DNA from 3 places in the Streptomyces sp. NPDC088706 genome. Region 3 is predicted to be linked to each of the others. Evidence: riboswitches for the same ligand, from Rfam matches in the RefSeq annotation. Region 3 holds a riboswitch; each other region holds the start of a gene.
The links. Region 3 has a riboswitch for thiamine pyrophosphate ahead of ACIQAK_RS26730 (thiamine ABC transporter substrate-binding protein). Riboswitches for the same ligand answer to the same signal wherever they lie in the genome.

Region 1 (6,322 bases), on a different contig from region 3:
ACCAGCAGGTCGAGCGTCTGCCGCATCCCCGAGGGGCCGGTCAGGTCGTGGCCCGCCGCGTAGATGTGGCAGGTGTCCAGGCAGATGCCCAGCCTGGGGTGGGAGTCCAGCGCCTCGAAGTACGGCCCGAAGTCCCACGTACGGGAGCAGAGCGAGGAGCCCTGGCCCGCGGTGGACTCCAGCAGCAGATACGGGTCGTCGTCGTGCGTCAGCTCGTCCAGCAGCGGCCGCAGGTGCTCCCGCACCTGGGCCAGCGCCTCGGCGCGGGGCCGCCCGCCCGTCGCCGAGCCGGTGTGCACGACCACGCCCAGCGCCCCGATCTCCCGGGCCCGCCGCAGCGAGTGGCGCAGGGACTCCACCGACCTGCTCACGGTCGCCTCGGTGTGCGAGCCGAAGTTGATCAGATACGGGGCGTGGACGTACGCCGGGATCGACGCAGCCGCACACTCCGAGCGGAACAGCTCGTCCTGGGCCGGGTTCCCGACGGGCGTCGCCCAGCCCCGCGGGTTGGCGACGAAGACCTGCACGGCCTCGGCCGCCAGCTCACGGGCGTACTCCAGGCCGACCTTGGCGAGACCGCCGGCCACCGGGACATGTCCGCCTACCGGGTTACGCATGTGGTCCTAGAACCCCTTGGTCTCGATGGTGATGGTGGAGCCCTCGGGGGCCTGCTCGCCGCCCTTCACCGACTGGTCCGCGACGGTGTCGCTGAAGGAGAGGAACGGCCGGTCGACCTTCACCTCGAAACCCGCCTCCTCCAGGGTGGTCCTGGCCTCGTCCACGTCCCGGCCGGTGATGTCGGGGACGTCCAGCATCCGGGGGCCCTTGGAGACCGTCAGCTCGATCGTGTCGCCCTCGGCCGCCTCGGCGCCCGCGTCCGGGGAGTGCCGGGCGATGTCCCCGGCGGCCTCGGAGGAATGGACCCGGCCGGGCAGCACCTTCACCTTCAGCCCCTCCTCCTTCAGCTCGGCGGTGGCGTCCTGGACCGAGAGCCCGGTGACGTCGGGGACGTCGACGGGGCTGCCCTTGCTGACCACCAGGGCCACCGCGGTGTCCGGGTGCCGGTCGGTGCCCGCGCGGGGTTCCGTACGGATCACCTCGCCGCGCGCCACGTCCTGGCTGAACTCCCTGGTCACCATGCCGGGGGCCAGGCCCACCTCCTTCAGCGAGCGCCGGGCGTCGCCGAGGGAGGAGCCCGCGACATCGGGCACCCGGACGATCTCCGGGCCGCGCGAGACGACGAGCTTCACCGAGCCGTTGCCCCGGATGCGGTCGCCCGAGGCGGGATCGCTGCCGACCACCGAACCCCGTTCGACCGTGTCGCTGAAGACCCGCTCGACCCCCTTCAGTTCGAGTCCGGTGTCCGCGAGCCGCTGCTCGGCCGCCTTCTGGCTCTGGCCGAGCAGCGAGGGGACCTGGGTGAACTGGCCGGAGTTGATGTACCAGACGCCCGTCCCGATGCCGAAGGTCAGCAGGACGGCGCTGAGCACCGTGGCCAGCTTGCGCTGCGGCCCGCCGAACGGTCCGCGCCGGCCGGCCCTGCGCCGGGGCGCCGGGGCCGGTGGCGGAACCTCCAGGCGACTGGTGCGGTGCACGCCACCGGCGTCGCCGTCCGCCGGAAGGGCCCGCGGGATGACGCTCGTACGGTCCTGAGCGCCGTCGTGGGTGTCCGACAGCGCCTGCGGCGGTACGGCGTCCAGCTCGGCGTCGGTCAGCGTGGCGCGGGCCTCCAGAGCCTCGGCCAGCAGCAGCACCGCGTCGTGCGGGCGCACCTCGGGAGTGCGGGCGGTCGCGCTCGCCACCAGGCTGTCCAGCGCGACCGGGAGCCCCGGCACGACGGCGGACGGGGCCGGGACGTCGGTGCTGAGGTGCTGGTAGATGACCTGGGCGGCGTTCTCGCCGGTGTGCGGCTTGGCGCCGGTCAGCATCTCGTACAGCACGACCCCGCAGGCGTACACGTCACTGCGGGTGTCGGCCGTGCCGTGCTCGATCTGCTCGGGCGCCAGGTACGAGACCGTGCCCAGTAGCGAACCGGTGGTGTCGGTGGCCGTGCCGACCGCCCTGACCAGGCCGAAGTCGGCGACCTTGACCCGCCCGTCGTCCCCTATCAGCACGTTCTCCGGCTTCATGTCGCGGTGCACGAACCCGGCCCGGTGGGCCGCGCCGAGCGCGGCGAGGACCGGCTCCAGGATGTCCAGCGCGGCCCGGGGCTGGAGCGCGCCGCGCTCGCGCAGGACGTCGCGCAGGGTGCAGCCCGCCACGTACTCCATGGCGAGGTAGACGTACGCGCCCTGGGCGCCCTGGTCGAAGACCGCGACCACATTGGGGTGGGCGAGCCGGGCCACCGACTTGGCCTCACGGATGAACCGCTCGACGAAGGCGGCGTCGACGGCGAGCGCCGGGTGCATCACCTTGAGGGCGAGCACCCGGTCCAGGCGGATGTCCACGGCCCGGTAGACCGTGGCCATCCCGCCGACGGCGATGCGCGCCTCAATGCGATACCGGCCGTCGAGCAGCTGCCCGACGAGAGGGTCCTGGAGGGTCGTGTCCACCCGGAGAGTCTACGAGCCGCCACCGACACCCCGGACGGGCCGGGGCACTCCCGGAGCCGTTCCAGGACCGATCCGTGACACGGCACACTCCCCGGCGGGAGTGTCAGAACGCCGGGCGCTCGGGGTCGAGCGCCGCCCGCCCGTCCACCGGCGAGGAGGCCTCGGCGAAGTGCCGGCGCGGAATGCGGCCCGCCCGGTACGCCAGACGTCCGCCGTCCACCGCGTGCCGCATCGCGGCGGCCATCAGCTCCGGCTCCTGGGCCCGGGTCACCGCCGATGCGAGCATCACAGCCGCGCACCCCAGCTCCATCGCCAGCGCCGCGTCCGACGCGGTCCCGGCCCCCGCGTCCAGGATCACCGGCACCCCGGCCCGCTCCACGATCAGCTCGAAGTTGTGCGGGTTGCGGATGCCGAGCCCGGAGCCGATGGGGGAGCCGAGCGGCATGATCGCCGCGCACCCCACGTCCTCCAGCTTCCGGGCGAGGACCGGGTCGTCGTTGGTGTACGGCAGCACGGTGAACCCGTCGTCGACCAGGATCTCGGCCGCGTCCAGCAGCTCGATCGGGTCCGGCAGCAGCGTCCGCTCGTCGGCCACCACCTCCAGCTTGACCCAGTCGGTCCCGAGCGCCTCCCGGGCCAGCCGCGCGGTCAGCACCGCCTCGCCCGCGGTGAAGCAGCCCGCCGTGTTCGGCAGCACCTGGATGGAGAGCCGCTCCAGCACGGAGAGGACCGAGCCCTGCACGGTCGGGTCGAGCCGGCGCATGGCGACCGTGGTCAGCTCGGTCCCCGATGCGATCAGGGAGCGTTCCAGCACCTCCAGGCTCGGCGCGCCGCCGGTGCCCATGATCAGCCGCGATCCGAAGGTGGCGGGCCCCAGGGTGAAGACGTCGTCGGACACGGTCAGCCTCCCTGTACGGCGGTCAGGACCTCGACGCGGTCACCCTCGCCGAGCGTGGTGGCGGCCCACCGGCCGCGCGGCACGACACATTCGTTGACCGCGGCGGCGACCCCGGACGGCGCGGCGGTCAGGGTGGCGACGAGGCGGTCCAGCGGGGTGCCCGCGTCGAGGGTGCGCGGCTCCCCGTTCACCGAGACGGATACGGACGGGCTCATGCGGGCTGCTCCTGGAGTACGGGGGCGGCGACGGCGGACGCGAACCGGCCCGGGGCGAAGGGGCGGGCCACCTCGGGCAGCTCGCCGGTGGTCAGCACCTCGGCCATCGCGTCACCGGTGACGGGCGTCAGCAGGACGCCGTTGCGGTGGTGGCCGGTGGCGAGGAGGAGACCGGGCAGGGCGGTCGGGCCGAGCAGGGGTGCGTTGTCGGGCGACGCGGGGCGCAGACCGGCCCGGGTCTCGGTGAGCGGCAGCTCGGTGATGCCGGGTACCAGCTCATGGGCGTCGCGCAGCAGCTCGTACACCCCGCCGGCGGTGACCGTGGTGTCCCAGCCCATCTCCTCGCTGGTGGCACCGATGACCAGCTCGCCGTTCTCGCGCGGTACGAGGTAGAGGTGGCCGCCCCGGACCACGGCGCGCACGGTCCGGCTGAGGAAGGGGGCGTACGCCGGTGGCACGGTCAGCCGCAGGACCTGGCCCTTGACCGGGCGGACCGGCGGCACGGCCTCCTCCGGCAGCCCCGCGAGCCGGCCGCTGAGGCTGCCCGCCGCGAGGACGACCTGGTCGGCCTTGAGCTTCGTACCGCCTTCGAGTACGGCTCCGGCCGCCCGGCCCCCGGCGACGGTGAGCCGCTCGGCCGGGGCCCGGTGGAAGGCGACCCCCGCCCGCTCGCAGGCGGCCAGCAGCGCGGCGGCGAGCCGGCGCGGGTCCACCTGGTGGTCGCCGTCGACCCGCAGCCCGCCCCGCACGCCCGGCGCCAGCATCGGCTCCAGGCGTCGGCACTCACGGCCGCTGAGCCAGACCGACTCCAGGCCCGAACGCTCCTGGAGGGCGTGCAGCTCCCGCAGATGGGCGCGGTCGTCGGAGTCCAGCGCGACGGCCAGCGTGCCGCAGGTACGGAAACCGGTCTCCCGGCCGCTCGCCGCCTCCAGCTCCGCGACGAACTCCGGATAGCGGGCGGCGGAGGCGAGGTTGAGGCCGAGCAACATCTCCTCGCCGTAGTGCAGTTCGGTGACGGCGGCCAGCATGCCCGCCGCGACCTGGGCGGCCCCGCCGCCCGGATCGGGATCGGCCACGGTGACGGCCAGCCCGCGCTGGGCCGCCCGCCACGCGGTGACCAGGCCGATGACGCCGCCCCCGATGACGAGGACGTCGGATCCTGAGCTTCCCCCCGGGATTCCGGAGGCTTTCCCCGAGACGCGCATGGGTGTCCAGCCCCTCCCTTCGCCGGCATGACCCGGATCAGGTTCGTACGGTCGGAGGCGCTCCAGCCTCCCTCTCAGCCCGGTGCGTCCGGGCTCCCGCGAGTGTTCTACCGTGGCCAGCCTAGACCCACTCGCCCACGGCCGGTAAGCGGCCGGTCAAGGGAGCAGCCACCGTGGCCCGTTCACTCGACGGACTCGTCCTCTCGCCCGTCGCCGACCAGGCCCCCGGCCAGGTGGGCACCCGTACCCGCTTCACGTACCACGAGCGGGGCGGCCGGATCTGGGCCGAGTACGCGGGCGGTGACGTCGTCCGCGGTCATCTCGTCGGCACCCGCGAGGGGGACGCGCTCGACTTCCGCTACGTCCAGCTCAAGCAGGACGGGACGACCTCCTGCGGCCACTGCCTCTCCACCGTCGTCGATCTCGCGGACGGCCGGGTGCGGCTGGAGGAGCGCTGGGCGTGGGAGTCCCAGGAGGGCAGCGGGACGAGCGTGGTGGAGGAAGTACCCGCCTGACGCTGCGTCAGATGAATAGACTGGTACACGTGAGCGAGCAGACGGAACACCACGCGGCGCGGCAGCGGACACGGAACGTCGTGGTCGTCGGAGCGGGCATGGCGGGCGTACAGACCGCCGTCGCCCTGCGGGAAGCCGGCTTCACCGGCCCCGTCACACTGATCGGCGCCGAACCCCACCAGCCCTACGACCGGCCGCCCCTGTCCAAGGCGGTGCTGCTGGGCAAGGCCGAGGACTCCGCCTTCGACGTCGACTTCGAGGCGCTGGACATCACGCTCCGCCTCGGCCTGGACGTCACCGCCCTGCGCGCCGCCGACCACGTACTGGACACGGCGGGCGGCCCCGTCCCCTACGACGTCCTGGTCCTGGCGACCGGCGCCGAGCCCATCGCCCTGCCCGGCACCGAAGGCGTCCCCGGCGTCCATCTGCTGCGCACCCTCGACGACGCCGCCCGGCTGCGGCCCGTCCTGGAGCGGCAGCATGACGTGGTCGTCGTCGGGGCGGGGTGGATCGGCGCCGAGTTCGCCACCGCCGCCCGCGCCGCCGGCTGCGCGGTCACCGTCGCCGAGGCCGCCGCCCGCCCGCTGGCCGGCACCCTGCCCGCCGAGGTCGCCGCCCCGATGGCCGGCTGGTACGCGGAGAGCGGCGCCGAACTCCTCACCGGCGTCCGGGTCGAGCGGGTCGGGGAGGGTGCGGTCGCCCTCGCGGACGGCCGCACCCTGCCCGCCGGGGCCGTCGTCGTCGGCATCGGTGCCCGCCCCGCCACCGGCTGGCTCGCCGGCTCCGGCGTCGAACGCGGCCCGGACGGCTCGATCACCGCCGACAGCGCGCTGCGCACCTCCCTGCCCGATGTGTACGCGGTCGGGGACTGCGCCTCCTTCCCCTCCGCCCGCTACGGCGAACGCCTGCTGATCCACCACTGGGACAACGCCCTCCA
Region 2 (6,322 bases), on a different contig from region 3:
CGTCGTCCAGCTCCTCATCGACGCCATCGAAGGGGTGGAGCACGACGGGCCGGTGGAGCAGGTGATACCGACGGAGCTCATCGTCCGGACCTCCTCGCAACGCCGGCCGCCGCGCACCACGGTCAGCGCGCCACGCTCCCCCAGCAGGGACTGATCGTCTCTTTCCGGACCAATCGGCCGGTGATCCGCACGTGCGCCCGGATTCACCACCCCTGGTGCGTCACACAGATCGATCCGCATTCCTATGATGGGCGCACGACACCGCGGACCACCTCGACCAGGCAGGGCCCGTCAGGTGTACGGCGGCGCGACGGTGGTGGAGGGGTCGATGACACAGGGGGCCGGTCAGGAACCCGTGGTGCGGACGGCGACGTTGCGTGACTTCCGGGTTCCGCCGTATGCGCAGACGCCCGTGCCACCGCAGACGCCCGTACCACCGCAGACGCACGGTGCCGTGCCGCACCCGTCACTGCCCCCGCGTGCGCCGGAGCAGCCCGCTCCCATGCCGTACGCCTCCGTGCCGGCGCACGCGCCCGTCCCGCCCCGGCTGCCGCATCCCGGCAACGTGGCTGTCGGCGACGAGCCCCCGGAGGGGTACACGCCCACCGAGCGCGATCTCCCCGTCATCAACCGCGGCGACACCGTCAGGATGCAGACCGTCCCCGAGTCCCACCCCGACACGGGGGAGGGGCGCGGCCCGCTCTTCGTCGTCGGCGACGTCCACGGTTATCTGGACGAGCTGCTGGCCGCCCTCGCCACGCAGGGCCTCGTCGACGCCGACGGCAACTGGGCCGCGGGCAACGCCCGTCTGTGGTTCCTGGGCGACTTCACCGACCGCGGCCCCGACGGCATCGGAGTCATCGACCTCGTCATGCGGCTCTCCGCGGAGGCGGCCGCGGCGGGCGGCTACTGCAAGGCACTGATGGGCAACCACGAGCTGCTGCTCATCGGCGCCAAGCGGTTCGCCGACACCCCCGTCAACTCCGGAGCCGGCACCGCCACCTTCCAGGCCGCCTGGCTGCTCAACGGCGGCCAGAAGAGCGACATGGACCGCCTCCAGGACGTACACCTGCAATGGATGTCCCGACTCGACGCGGTCATCGAGGAGGACGGGCATCTGCTGATGCACTCCGACACGACGGCCTACCTCGACTACGGCTCCACCATCGAGGACGTCAACGACACCATCACCGCCATCCTCACGCGTAACGACGCCGATGAGTGCTGGGACCTCTTCCGCAAGCTCACCAGGCGGTTCGCCTTCCGGGACGAGGGCGGCGCCGAGGCGGTGCGCGAGCTGCTGACGACGTACGGCGGACAGCGCGTCGTCCATGGTCACAGCCCCATTCCGTATCTTCTCGGCGAGGTCGGCACCGAGGACGGCGAGGACGGCTCGGGTCCGGTGGTGAACGGCCCGCACGTGTACGCCGAGGGGCTCGCCATCGCCATGGACGGCGGAGTGACCATGGCCGGAAAGCTCCTGGTCGTCCAACTCCCCCTGCATGTCTGAACTCCGGCGGGGAAGGCGCTTCTGGATCGGACCGCGCCGATCAGCGGGCCTATTTCCGGAAACACCCTGTCACCGCGCGCCGTGAGCGCTCTACCATCGGCTCATCAGTAGCAGGCTCTCCTCCGTTTCCGCCCGATCGCCCGGTCAGACGCGGGCCGCCCGGGCCCGACGGAGCATCGGGGGATGCAGATGACAAGCGCTCCGCACCTGCTGGCCGAGGACGGCCCCGAGTACGGGCGGATCCTGGACGACGCACTGCGTCACGCCCACGAACGCCCGGACCTGGAGGGCGTCGGTGACCGGCTCAACACCGAACAGCTGCGCACGATGGCGCTCAACGCCACGGCGCTGATCACCGCGGCCGCCGCCACCGAGTACGAGCACTACGTGAAGGCCCGGGCCGAGCTGCGCGCGGCGAGCGCCACCGTCCAGGAGGGCGAGCCGTACGCGGACGGCTCATCGACGGTCGAACCGGGCGCCGGCATAGGAGCGGTGCTCACGGTCCTCACACCGCTCCTCGCGGGCGCCGCCGCCGTGATCTTCCTGCTCGTCGGCTATCTGCTGAAGGCGGTCAGCCCGTCGGTCGCCTTCGCCACCACCATGGTGGCGGCCGGGTGGTTCTTCGCGGCCGTCGCCGCCGCGGCCATCCTGGTCGCCGCCGGGGGGCTCCTCGTCACCGCCCTGCGCAACGGCTCGACCTCCCTGGCCGCCGAGGACGAGGAACAGGGGCTGCCGGAGGAGGTCGCCAGGGCCAGGGAGGCCTGGCGGCACGCCCTGCTGGAGCGCGGCATCCTGCCGTTCCTCCGGGACGCGCTGGCCGACCCGACCGCGGGCCCCGCCGCCCGGACCCCGCACCGCTCGCCCAACCGCATTCCGAAGGTCGGCTACAGCAGGCCGGACTTCTCCGGCCCGGAGGACGGCCCGTCGGCGGGGCCCCGGCCGACCTTCACGAGCCCCGACTTCAGCAGCCCGGACTTCGGCGGGCCGGAGCACCGGCCGGAATAGCGGTACGGGGCCGAGCCCTCCGGCCCCGTACCGGGCAGAGCCCTCCCGGGGTCCGGGAGGGCTTGCGGCTCCCGGCCGGCCCCGCCCTCGCCCCCGGAAACGCCGCAGGCCGGGGCGGCAAGTGCCGCACCCGGCCCGGGAGATGCTCCGGATCGACCGGAGCAGTGGATCAGACCGTCTGCGGAGCGAGCTTCGGGTTGGTCCCGTACTCGTTCGCCTCCGCCTTGCCCTCCGAGGCAAGGAAGACCAGCAGGACGATGCCGCCGACCAGCGGGACGAACGAGATCAGGAACCACCAGCCGGACCGGCCGGTGTCGTGCAGCCGGCGCACCATCACGGCGAGCGACGGGATGATCGTCGCAACCATGTAGATGAGGTACGGGACCGTCGTGTCGATCGCGGCGCCGAGACCCATCAGGATGGCCACCACAATCAGGTTGATGAGCGTGAACAGCCAGTACTCCTTGCGGCGCGCGCGTCCACTGAAGCCTGCGTAGTTCTTGAGTACGGCCAGGTACCAGTTCACTGTGTTTCCCTCCCCAGGCCCCCCGTGCGAGGGCCACCAATTTCAGCCAAGCAAGCCGGAAAGTAAGCCACAGATAAGGAGCGGGTCAAGCTCAGTTGACGCAGCTGCGAAACGTACATCCAGCTGCCGCACGACTGTGTCCATACTGTCGCCTAACAAGGCCCGCAACCACACCAGATGATCATCAAGGCCGCAAGGCGCCCATAAGGGAAGCCCGTTGGCCTCACGTCAATCGGTCAAGAGGCTGGAACGGCAGCCGTCCCCGACACCGCCGGGGGTGTCGGGGACGGCGATCGGGCCGCAGAGGCTAGTCGGCGATCGGCAGGTAGACGCGGTTGCCGGCGGCCGCGAACTCCTTCGACTTCTCGGCCATGCCCTCCTCGATCTCCTCCTGTGAACCGCCGTGCTGGCGGCGGATGTCCTGGGAGATCTTCATCGAGCAGAACTTCGGCCCGCACATGGAGCAGAAGTGCGCCGTCTTCGCCGGCTCGGCGGGCAGCGTCTCGTCGTGGAACTCCCGGGCCGTGTCCGGGTCGAGGGCCAGGTTGAACTGGTCCTCCCACCGGAACTCGAACCGAGCGTCGGAGAGCGCGTCGTCCCACTCCTGCGCGCCCGGGTGCCCCTTGGCGAGGTCGGCCGCGTGGGCGGCGATCTTGTAGGTGATCACGCCCGTCTTCACGTCGTCCCGGTTGGGCAGCCCCAGGTGCTCCTTGGGCGTGACGTAGCAGAGCATCGCCGTGCCCCACCAGGCGATCATCGCGGCGCCGATGCCCGAGGTGATGTGGTCGTAGGCGGGCGCGACGTCCGTGGTCAGCGGGCCGAGCGTGTAGAACGGCGCCTCCTCGCAGATCTCCTGCTGGAGGTCGATGTTCTCCTTGATCTTGTGCATCGGGACGTGCCCGGGGCCCTCGATCATGGTCTGGACGCCGAACCGCTTGGCGATCGTGTTCAGCTCGCCCAGCGTGCGCAGCTCGGCGAACTGCGCCTCGTCGTTGGCGTCGGCGATCGAACCGGGGCGCAGCCCGTCACCGAGGGAGTAGGTGACGTCGTACGCCGCGAGGATCTCGCAGAGCTCCTCGAAGCGCTCGTAGAGGAACGACTCCTTGTGGTGCGCCAGGCACCAGGCCGCCATGATCGAGCCGCCGCGCGAGACGATACCGGTCTTGCGACGGGCCGTCAGTGGGACGTACGGCAGGCGCACTCCGGCGTGCACCGTCATGTAGTCCACGCCCTGTTCGGCCTGCTCGATGACGGTGTCCTTGTAGATCTCCCAGGTCAGCTCCTCGGCCCGGCCGTCCACCTTTTCCAGCGCCTGGTACAGCGGGACGGTGCCGATCGGTACGGGGGAGTTGCGCAGCACCCACTCACGGGTGGTGTGGATGTTGCGGCCGGTGGACAGGTCCATGACCGTGTCGGCGCCCCATTTGGTCGCCCAGGTCATCTTGTCCACCTCCTCCTCGATGGAGGAGGTGACGGCCGAGTTGCCGATGTTGGCGTTGACCTTCACCAGGAACCGCTTGCCGATGATCATCGGCTCGATCTCGGGGTGGTTGACGTTGGCCGGCAGCACGGCGCGACCCGCCGCGATCTCCTCGCGGACGACCTCGGCCTCGACGTTCTCCCGGATCGCGACGTATTCCATCTCCGGGGTGATCTCACCCCGCCGGGCGTACGCGAGCTGGGTGACGGGGCGTCCGTCGCGGCTGCGGCGCGGCTGGCGCGGCCGGCCGGGGAAGACGGCGTCCAGGTTGCGCAGCCCGCCGCGCGGCGAGGTGTGCTTGAGCCCGTCGTCCTCGGGGCGGGCCGGGCGGCCCGCGTACTCCTCGGTGTCGCCGCGGGCGATGATCCAGTTCTCCCGCAGGGGCGCGAGGCCGCGGCGGACATCGGTGTCGATGGAGGGATCGGTGTACGGCCCCGACGTGTCGTACAGCGTCACGTCCTTGCCGTTGGTCAGGTGCACCTGTCGGACCGGCACCCGGAGGTCCGGGCGTGAGCCCTGGACGTACCCCTTGTGCCAACCGATGGACTTCCCGGCCTCGTCCTTCGGGGTCCCGTCGCCCGGCGTCGTGCCGTTCGGCGTTCCGTCGTTCTGTTTCGAGGCAGGCGTGCGTGCGTCCGCTGTGGTCATGAGACCTACTCCCTACGCCGGCATTACCCGGTAACAGGTTCGGCGGTCGGCGCAGCGTGTTCCGTACAGATGTACGGCGGTCAGCGCCCTCTCAGCCCGGTGCTCCGAGCTCCCGCGTGTGCAAAGGTGCCTCCACGCTAGCGTCCTTTCCGGCGAGCTGACCAGAGGGCCCTCCCGTTCTTGCGATGATCGCCCCGTGACCTCCCCCCAAAGTGACCCCGCACCCCCGCCCCAGGACCACCCCCACGGCCACACGCACAGCCACGGGCCCGCCGCCCCGGTCTCCCAGCACCTGCGCAAGGTCATCGCCGCGGTACTGATCCCGTTCGCCACGGCGGTCGTCGTCGGCCTGATCGCGTTCTGGCCCGGTGGCGCCCCCGACCACGAGCGCACCGGTGTCGGATTCGACCGGCAGACCCAGGACGGCAAGGTGGTCCAGGTCGTCAAGGTCGACTGCGCCGACGTCAACGCCGCGCAGGTCCCGCCGACCGGTGACACCTCCACCCCCCCGGGCCGGGAAGCCGTGGACGAGGAGGAAGGGGAGTGCGCGAAGGCGACCGTCGAAGTGACCAGCGGTGACGACAAGGGCCGCAGGTTCGTCGAGGTGGTCCAGCCGGACGCGCCCCGCCAACTACGCGAGGGCCAGGGCGTGGTCGTGGCCTACGCCCCCGACGCGCCCCGCGACCTCCAGTACTCCGTCACCGATGTGAACCGGAAGATCCCGATGACGCTGCTGGCCGCGATCTTCGCCCTGGCGGTGGTCGCGGTGGGCCGGCTGCGCGGGGTGATGGCGCTGGTGGCGCTGGCCGTCTCGTTCGCCGTACTGACGCTGTTCATCCTGCCGGCGATCCTGCAGGGCTCGAATCCGCTGGTGGTGGCGGTGATCGGGGCCAGCGCCATCATGCTGGCGGCGCTCTACATGTGCCACGGGGTGACCGCGCGCACCTCCGTAGCGGTCATCGGCACGCTGATCTCCCTGCTGCTGATCGGGCTGCTGGGCTCCCTGTTCATCGGCTGGGCGGACCTGAGCGGCAACACCGACGACAACACCGGCCTCATCCACGGGCTGTACCCGGACATCGACATGAGCGGTCTGCTGCTGGCCGGTGTCATCATCGGATCGCTCGGGGTGCTCGACGATGTGACGGTCACC
Region 3 (6,322 bases):
GCCGAGGTCGTCGAGGCCGAGCGCCGCGTCGCCGAGGAGACCACGCGCGCCGAGGGCAAGCCCGAGGCCGCCCTCCCGAAGATCGTCGAGGGTCGCGTCAACGGCTTCTTCAAGGAGGCCACGCTTCTCGGCCAGCCGTACGCGCTGGACGCGAAGAAGTCCGTCCAGAAGGTCCTGGACGAGGCCGGTGTCACCCTGAAGCGCTTCTCGCGCATCAAGGTCGGCATCTGAGTCCGTCCGGGCGAACAGCACTCGACCCGATAGGGTCGGGTGCGGTCGACGGCCGCACTCACGCCGGACGACCGCAGATCTGACGAGGAGGCCATTGCCGCTGTAGGGACACCAGACCCACCGGCAATGGCCTTCTTCGTATGTGCACGAGGAGAATTTCCATGGACAAGGGCGCGGACGCCTCTCAGGCCGACGACAAGCGCGACGACACGATTTCCGGGCGCTTCATGCTGAAGCTCTCCGGCGAGGCCTTCGCCGGCGGTGGCGGCCTCGGCGTCGACCCCGACGTCGTGCACACCATCGCCCGCGAGATCGCCGCCGTCGTACGCGACGGCGCCCAGATCGCGGTGGTCATCGGGGGAGGCAACTTCTTCCGCGGTGCCGAGCTCCAGCAGCGCGGCATGGACCGGGCCCGGTCCGACTACATGGGCATGCTCGGCACCGTCATGAACTGCCTGGCGCTCCAGGACTTCCTGGAGAAGGAGGGCATCGACTCGCGCGTCCAGACCGCCATCACCATGGGCCAGGTCGCCGAGCCGTACATCCCGCTCCGCGCCGTACGGCACCTGGAGAAGGGGCGCGTGGTCATCTTCGGCGCCGGCATGGGCATGCCGTACTTCTCCACCGACACCACCGCCGCCCAGCGCGCCCTGGAGATCGACGCCGAGGCGCTGCTCATGGGGAAGAACGGGGTGGACGGGGTGTACGACTCCGACCCGAAGGCCAACCCCGACGCGGTGAAGTTCGACGCGCTGGAGTACGGCGAGGTGATCACGCGCGACCTGAAGGTCGCCGACGCCACCGCCATCACGCTCTGCCGTGACAACCAGCTCCCGATCCTCGTCTTCGAGCTGACCGCCGAGGGCAATATCGCCCGCGCGGTCAAGGGTGAGAAGATCGGCACGCTCGTCAGCGACGAGAGCACCCGGGCCTGACGGCCCCCAGGATGGACAACGGCCTGCCGGTCGGACACCGTGCAGGTGAGGACGCGACGCAGGACCCGCAGGGCCCGTCGATGACGGGTCCGCTCAAGACACGCAGGAGCACGTGGTGATCGAAGAAATCCTCCTCGAGGCCGAGGAGAAGATGGAGAAGGCCGTTGTCGTTGCGAAAGAGGACTTCGCCGCGATCCGTACCGGCCGCGCGCACCCGGCGATGTTCAACAAGATCGTCGCCGACTACTACGGCGCGCTGACCCCGATCAACCAGCTGGCCTCGTTCTCGGTTCCCGAGCCGCGGATGGCCGTCGTGACGCCGTTCGACAAGACCGCGCTGCGCAACATCGAGCAGGCGATCCGCGACTCCGACCTCGGCGTCAACCCGAGCAACGACGGCAACATCATCCGGGTGACGTTCCCCGAGCTGACCCAGGACCGCCGCAAGGAGTACATCAAGGTCGCCAAGACCAAGGCCGAGGACTCCAAGATCTCGATCCGCTCCATCCGCCGCAAGGCCAAGGAAGCGCTCGACAAGCTCGTGAAGGACAAGGAGTCCGGCGAGGACGAGGTGCGCCGCGCCGAGAAGGAGCTCGACGACACCACCGCGAAGTACGTCGCGCAGGTGGACGAGCTGCTCAAGCACAAGGAAGCCGAGCTGCTCGAAGTCTGATGAACGACTCTTCCTGGGGCGCACCGCAGGGAGCCGGTTTCCGGGGTGCCCCCGAGATGGGGGTCGCTCCGGCGGGTCCTGCCTACGATGTGTATGAAGCCCAGCAGACTCGGCCCATGCCCAACGTGCCGGACGTTCCCGACGCAGGTAGAGACGCAGAGAGCCCCGACGGCCGGGACGGGGACGCCGCGTACGTCAGCGGCCCCCTGTTCCGTGACGAGAAGCCGCAGGAGCCCATGTCCACCCCGTTGCCGTCCCCGCCGCAGAAGAAGCGTGCGGGGCGTGATCTGCGCGCCGCCATAGGGGTCGGCCTGGGGCTCGGCGCCGTCATCGTGGCCTCGTTGTTCATCGTGAAGGCCGTCTTCGTCGGCGTGGTCGCCCTCGCCGTCGTGGTCGGCCTCCGGGAGCTCACCTCCCGGCTGCGGGAGCAGAAGGGCATCAAGGCGCCCCTCGTCCCGCTGGCGGTGGGCGGGGCCGCGATGGTCGTCGCCGGTTACGCGCGGGGCGCGGAGGGCGCCTGGGTCGCCATGGCCCTGACCGCCCTGGCGGTGCTGGTCTGGCGGATGACCGAACCGCCGGAGGGGTACCTCAAGGACGTCACCGCCGGCGTCTTCGCCGCGTTCTACGTCCCGTTCCTCGCCACCTTCGTCGCCCTGATGCTGGCGGCGGACGACGGGCGGTGGCGGGTCCTGGTCTTCCTCGTCCTCACCGTCGTCAGCGACACCGGGGCGTACGCGGTCGGCTGGCGCTTCGGCACCCACAAGCTCGCGCCGCGCATCAGCCCCGGCAAGACCCGCGAGGGTCTGCTCGGTGCCGTTTCCTTCGCCATGGTCGGCGGCGCGCTGTGCATGGAGTTCCTGATCGACGGCGGCGCCTGGTGGCAGGGGCTGCTGCTCGGTCTCGCGGTCGCCGTCAGTGCCACCCTCGGCGACCTGGGCGAGTCGATGATCAAGCGGGACCTCGGGATCAAGGACATGGGCACCCTGCTCCCCGGCCACGGCGGCATCATGGACCGGCTGGACTCGCTGCTGCCGACCGCGCCGGTGGTCTGGCTCCTGCTGGTGCTGTTCGTCGGCTCCGGCTGAGCCCGTACGCACCCGTCCCACCTGCACGTTCTACGAGTGAGGGTCCGTCGTCCACAGGGCGGCGGGCCCTCACCCGTCTGTCTGCGACACTGGATGAACCATGCCTAAGCCCGGAGAACTCACTTTCGTCGCGCCCCGCGGAGCCAAGAAGCCGCCGCGGCACCTCGCCGACCTCACGCCCGCCGAGCGCAAGGAAGCGGTCGCCGCGACCGGCGAGAAGCCGTTCCGCGCCCAGCAGCTCTCGCAGCACTACTTCGCGCGGTACGCGCACGACCCGGCGCAGTGGACCAACATTCCCGCCGGGTCCCGGGAGAAGCTCGCCGAGGCGCTGTTCCCCGACCTGATGTCCGTGGTCCGCCACATCAGCTGCGACGACGACACCACCCGTAAGACGCTGTGGAAGCTGCACGACGGGACGCTCGTCGAGTCCGTCCTGATGCGCTACCCCGAGCGCGTCACGATGTGCATCTCCTCCCAGGCCGGCTGCGGGATGAACTGCCCCTTCTGCGCCACCGGGCAGGCCGGGCTCGACCGCAATCTGTCCACCGCCGAGATCGTGCACCAGATCGTCGACGGCATGCGGGCCCTGCGCGACGGCGAGGTGCCCGGCGGTCCTGCCCGGCTCTCCAACATCGTCTTCATGGGCATGGGCGAGCCGCTCGCCAACTACAACCGCGTCGTCGGAGCGATCCGCCGGCTCACCGACCCCGAGCCGGACGGTCTCGGCCTCTCCCAGCGCGGGATCACCGTCTCCACCGTCGGGCTCGTCCCGGCGATGCTGCGCTTCGCGGACGAGGGCTTCAAGTGCCGCCTGGCCGTCTCGCTGCACGCCCCGGACGACGAGCTGCGCGACACCCTGGTCCCCGTCAACACCCGGTGGAACGTGCGCGAGGTGCTGGACGCCGCCTGGGAGTACGCGGAGAAGTCCGGCCGCCGCATCTCCATCGAGTACGCCCTGATCCGGGACATCAACGACCAGGCCTGGCGCGGCGACCTGCTCGGCCGGCTGCTCAAGGGCAAGCGGGTGCACGTCAACCTGATCCCGCTCAACCCCACGCCCGGCTCCAAGTGGACAGCCTCGCGGCCCGAGGACGAGAAGGCGTTCGTCGAGGCCATCGCGGCCCACGGCGTGCCCGTCACCGTCCGGGACACCCGCGGCCAGGAGATCGACGGGGCCTGCGGGCAGCTGGCGGCCTCCGAGCGCTGAGTGCGGACGGCCTCACGGCACCCGGCCGAAAACCGCCGGTGTAGCCTGGGCGCGAAATCAACTTCATATTCCGACAGGGGAGCGCCACAGCGCTGAGAGTGCGGCACCGAGGACAGGTCGGCCGCAGACCCTCTGAACCTCGCCCGGGTCATTCCGGGTAGGAAGTTCGGACCTTACTCAAGCTGTTGCGCCCTGCCCGCTTCCGGTACGACCCGGCGGCGGGCAGGGCCGCGTCTCTTCCTGGTCACCTCCAGGAGGAATCACATGAACACCACCAAGAAGTACGCCTCGACCGCGCTCGCGGCGGCGCTCGGCGTCACCGTCCTCGCGGGCTGCGGCGGCTCGGGCGACAGCTCGGCCGGGTCCGGCGCGTCCAAGGGCAGCGGCTCCAGGACCGTCACCCTGGTCACCCACGACTCCTTCAACGCCTCGCCAGCGGTGCTGAAGCGGTTCACCAAGGAGAGCGGCTACACCGTCAAGCTCCTCAAGAGCGGCGACGCCGGCGCCGCCCTCAACCAGGAGATCCTGACCAAGGGCTCCCCGCGCGGCGACGTCTTCTTCGGCGTCGACAACACCCTGCTCTCCCGCGCCCTCGACAACGGCCTCTTCACCGCGTACGAGGCCAAGGGCCTGGACCGGGTCGCGGAGGGCACCGAGCAGGACGACAAGCACCGCGTCACGCCCGTCGACACCGGCGACATCTGCGTCAACTACGACAAGAAGTACTTCGCCGACAAGAAACTCGCGCCGCCGCAGACCTTCGAGGACCTGCTGAAGCCCGCGTACAAGAACCTCCTCGTCACCGAGAACGCGGCGAGCTCCTCGCCCGGCCTCGGCTTCCTCCTCGGCACCGTCGCCACCCAGGGCGAGGACGGCTACGAGGCGTACTGGAAGAAGCTCAAGGCCAACGGCGTCAAGGTGGTCGACAGCTGGGAGCAGGCCTACAGCGAGGAGTTCTCCGGCTCCGCCGGCGGCAGGAAGGCCAAGGCGGACCGGCCGCTCGTCGTCTCCTACGCCTCCAGCCCGCCCGTCGAGGTCCTCTACGCCGACCCGCGGCCCGAGGAGGCCCCCACCGGCGTCTCCACCGGGACCTGCTTCCGGCAGACCGAGTACGCCGGACTGCTGGACGGCGCGAAGAACGAGGAGGGCGGCAAGGCGCTGCTGGACTTCCTGATCAGCAAGCCGTTCCAGGAGGACGTGCCGCTGAACATGTTCGTGAACCCGGTCGTCACGGACGCGAAGCTCCCGGCGATCTTCACCGAGTTCGGCGAGAGTGTCGACAAGCCGGCCACGGTGGCGCCGGACAAGATCGCCGCCAACCGTGAGCAGTGGGTCCGGTCGTGGCACTCGCTCGCCGTGAAGTAGCCGGTACCGCCGGCGGGGGAGGGCGGCGCGGGGCGGCGGTACGGCTCGGCCTGATGGCCGTGCCCGTCGCGTTCTTCGCCCTCTTCTTCGGCTACCCCGTGACCGCGATCGTCGGCCGTGGGCTGAAGGTGGCGGGCCGGTGGCAGTTCGGGCGGATCGGCGAGGTGCTGATCCGCCCGGACATCCTCGACGTCCTCTGGTTCACCACCTGGCAGGCCCTCGCCTCCACCGCGCTCACCCTGCTGATCGCCCTGCCCGGCGCGTATGTCTTCGCCCGCTTCGACTTCCCCGGGAAGCAGGTGCTGCGCGCGGTCGTCACCGTGCCCTTCGTGCTGCCCACGGTCGTCGTCGGCACCGCGTTCCTGGCGCTGCTCGGGCGCGGCGGCTTCCTGGACGAGCTGTGGGGGCTGCGGCTCGACACCACCGTGTGGGCGATCCTGCTGGCGCACGTCTTCTTCAACTACGCCGTGGTCGTACGGACGGTGGGCGGCCTCTGGTCGCAGCTGGACCCGCGCCAGGAGGAGGCCGCCCGGGTGCTCGGCGCCGGACGGTTCGCCGCCTGGCGGCGGGTGACGCTGCCCGCGCTCGCTCCGGCGGTGGCCGCCGCCGCACTGATGGTCTTCCTGTTCACGTTCACCTCGTTCGGTGTCGTGCAGATCCTCGGCGGCCCGGGCTACTCCACCCTGGAGGTGGAGGTCTACCGCCAGACCGCCCAACTGCTCGACCTGCCGACGGCCGCCGTGCTGACCATGGTCCAGTTCGCGGCGGTCGGCGCGATCCTCGCCCTGCACGCCGTGACCGTACGCCGCCGGGAGCGGGCGCTGAA

Region 1: linked by a shared signal. The riboswitch ahead of thiO (glycine oxidase ThiO) and the one ahead of ACIQAK_RS26730 (thiamine ABC transporter substrate-binding protein) in region 3 are both predicted to bind thiamine pyrophosphate.
Region 2: linked by a shared signal. The riboswitch ahead of thiC (phosphomethylpyrimidine synthase ThiC) and the one ahead of ACIQAK_RS26730 (thiamine ABC transporter substrate-binding protein) in region 3 are both predicted to bind thiamine pyrophosphate.

What each region holds. Positions count from the first base shown of each region.
Region 1 is NZ_JBIVLW010000001.1:323,030-329,351, reverse strand. Features, by position in the region: gene ACIQAK_RS01520 (deoxyribonuclease IV) at 1-617, opposite strand, end outside; gene pknB (Stk1 family PASTA domain-containing Ser/Thr kinase) at 624-2,552, opposite strand; gene ACIQAK_RS01510 (thiazole synthase) at 2,656-3,450, opposite strand; gene thiS (sulfur carrier protein ThiS) at 3,453-3,665, opposite strand; gene thiO (glycine oxidase ThiO) at 3,662-4,870, opposite strand; TPP riboswitch at 4,868-4,980, opposite strand; gene ACIQAK_RS01495 (hypothetical protein) at 5,044-5,385, shown strand; gene ACIQAK_RS01490 (FAD-dependent oxidoreductase) at 5,415-6,322, shown strand, end outside.
Region 2 is NZ_JBIVLW010000003.1:498,647-504,968, reverse strand. Features, by position in the region: gene ACIQAK_RS11755 (LacI family DNA-binding transcriptional regulator) at 1-154, shown strand, start outside; gene ACIQAK_RS11750 (metallophosphoesterase) at 314-1,510, shown strand; gene ACIQAK_RS11745 (hypothetical protein) at 1,694-2,515, shown strand; gene ACIQAK_RS11740 (DUF805 domain-containing protein) at 2,685-3,041, opposite strand; gene thiC (phosphomethylpyrimidine synthase ThiC) at 3,349-5,169, opposite strand; TPP riboswitch at 5,162-5,295, opposite strand; gene ACIQAK_RS11730 (YibE/F family protein) at 5,366-6,322, shown strand, end outside.
Region 3 is NZ_JBIVLW010000015.1:57,819-64,140, forward strand. Features, by position in the region: gene tsf (translation elongation factor Ts) at 1-231, shown strand, start outside; gene pyrH (UMP kinase) at 393-1,166, shown strand; gene frr (ribosome recycling factor) at 1,282-1,839, shown strand; gene ACIQAK_RS26720 (phosphatidate cytidylyltransferase) at 1,839-2,924, shown strand; gene rlmN (23S rRNA (adenine(2503)-C(2))-methyltransferase RlmN) at 3,025-4,131, shown strand; TPP riboswitch at 4,197-4,313, shown strand; gene ACIQAK_RS26730 (thiamine ABC transporter substrate-binding protein) at 4,396-5,496, shown strand; gene ACIQAK_RS26735 (iron ABC transporter permease) at 5,550-6,322, shown strand, end outside.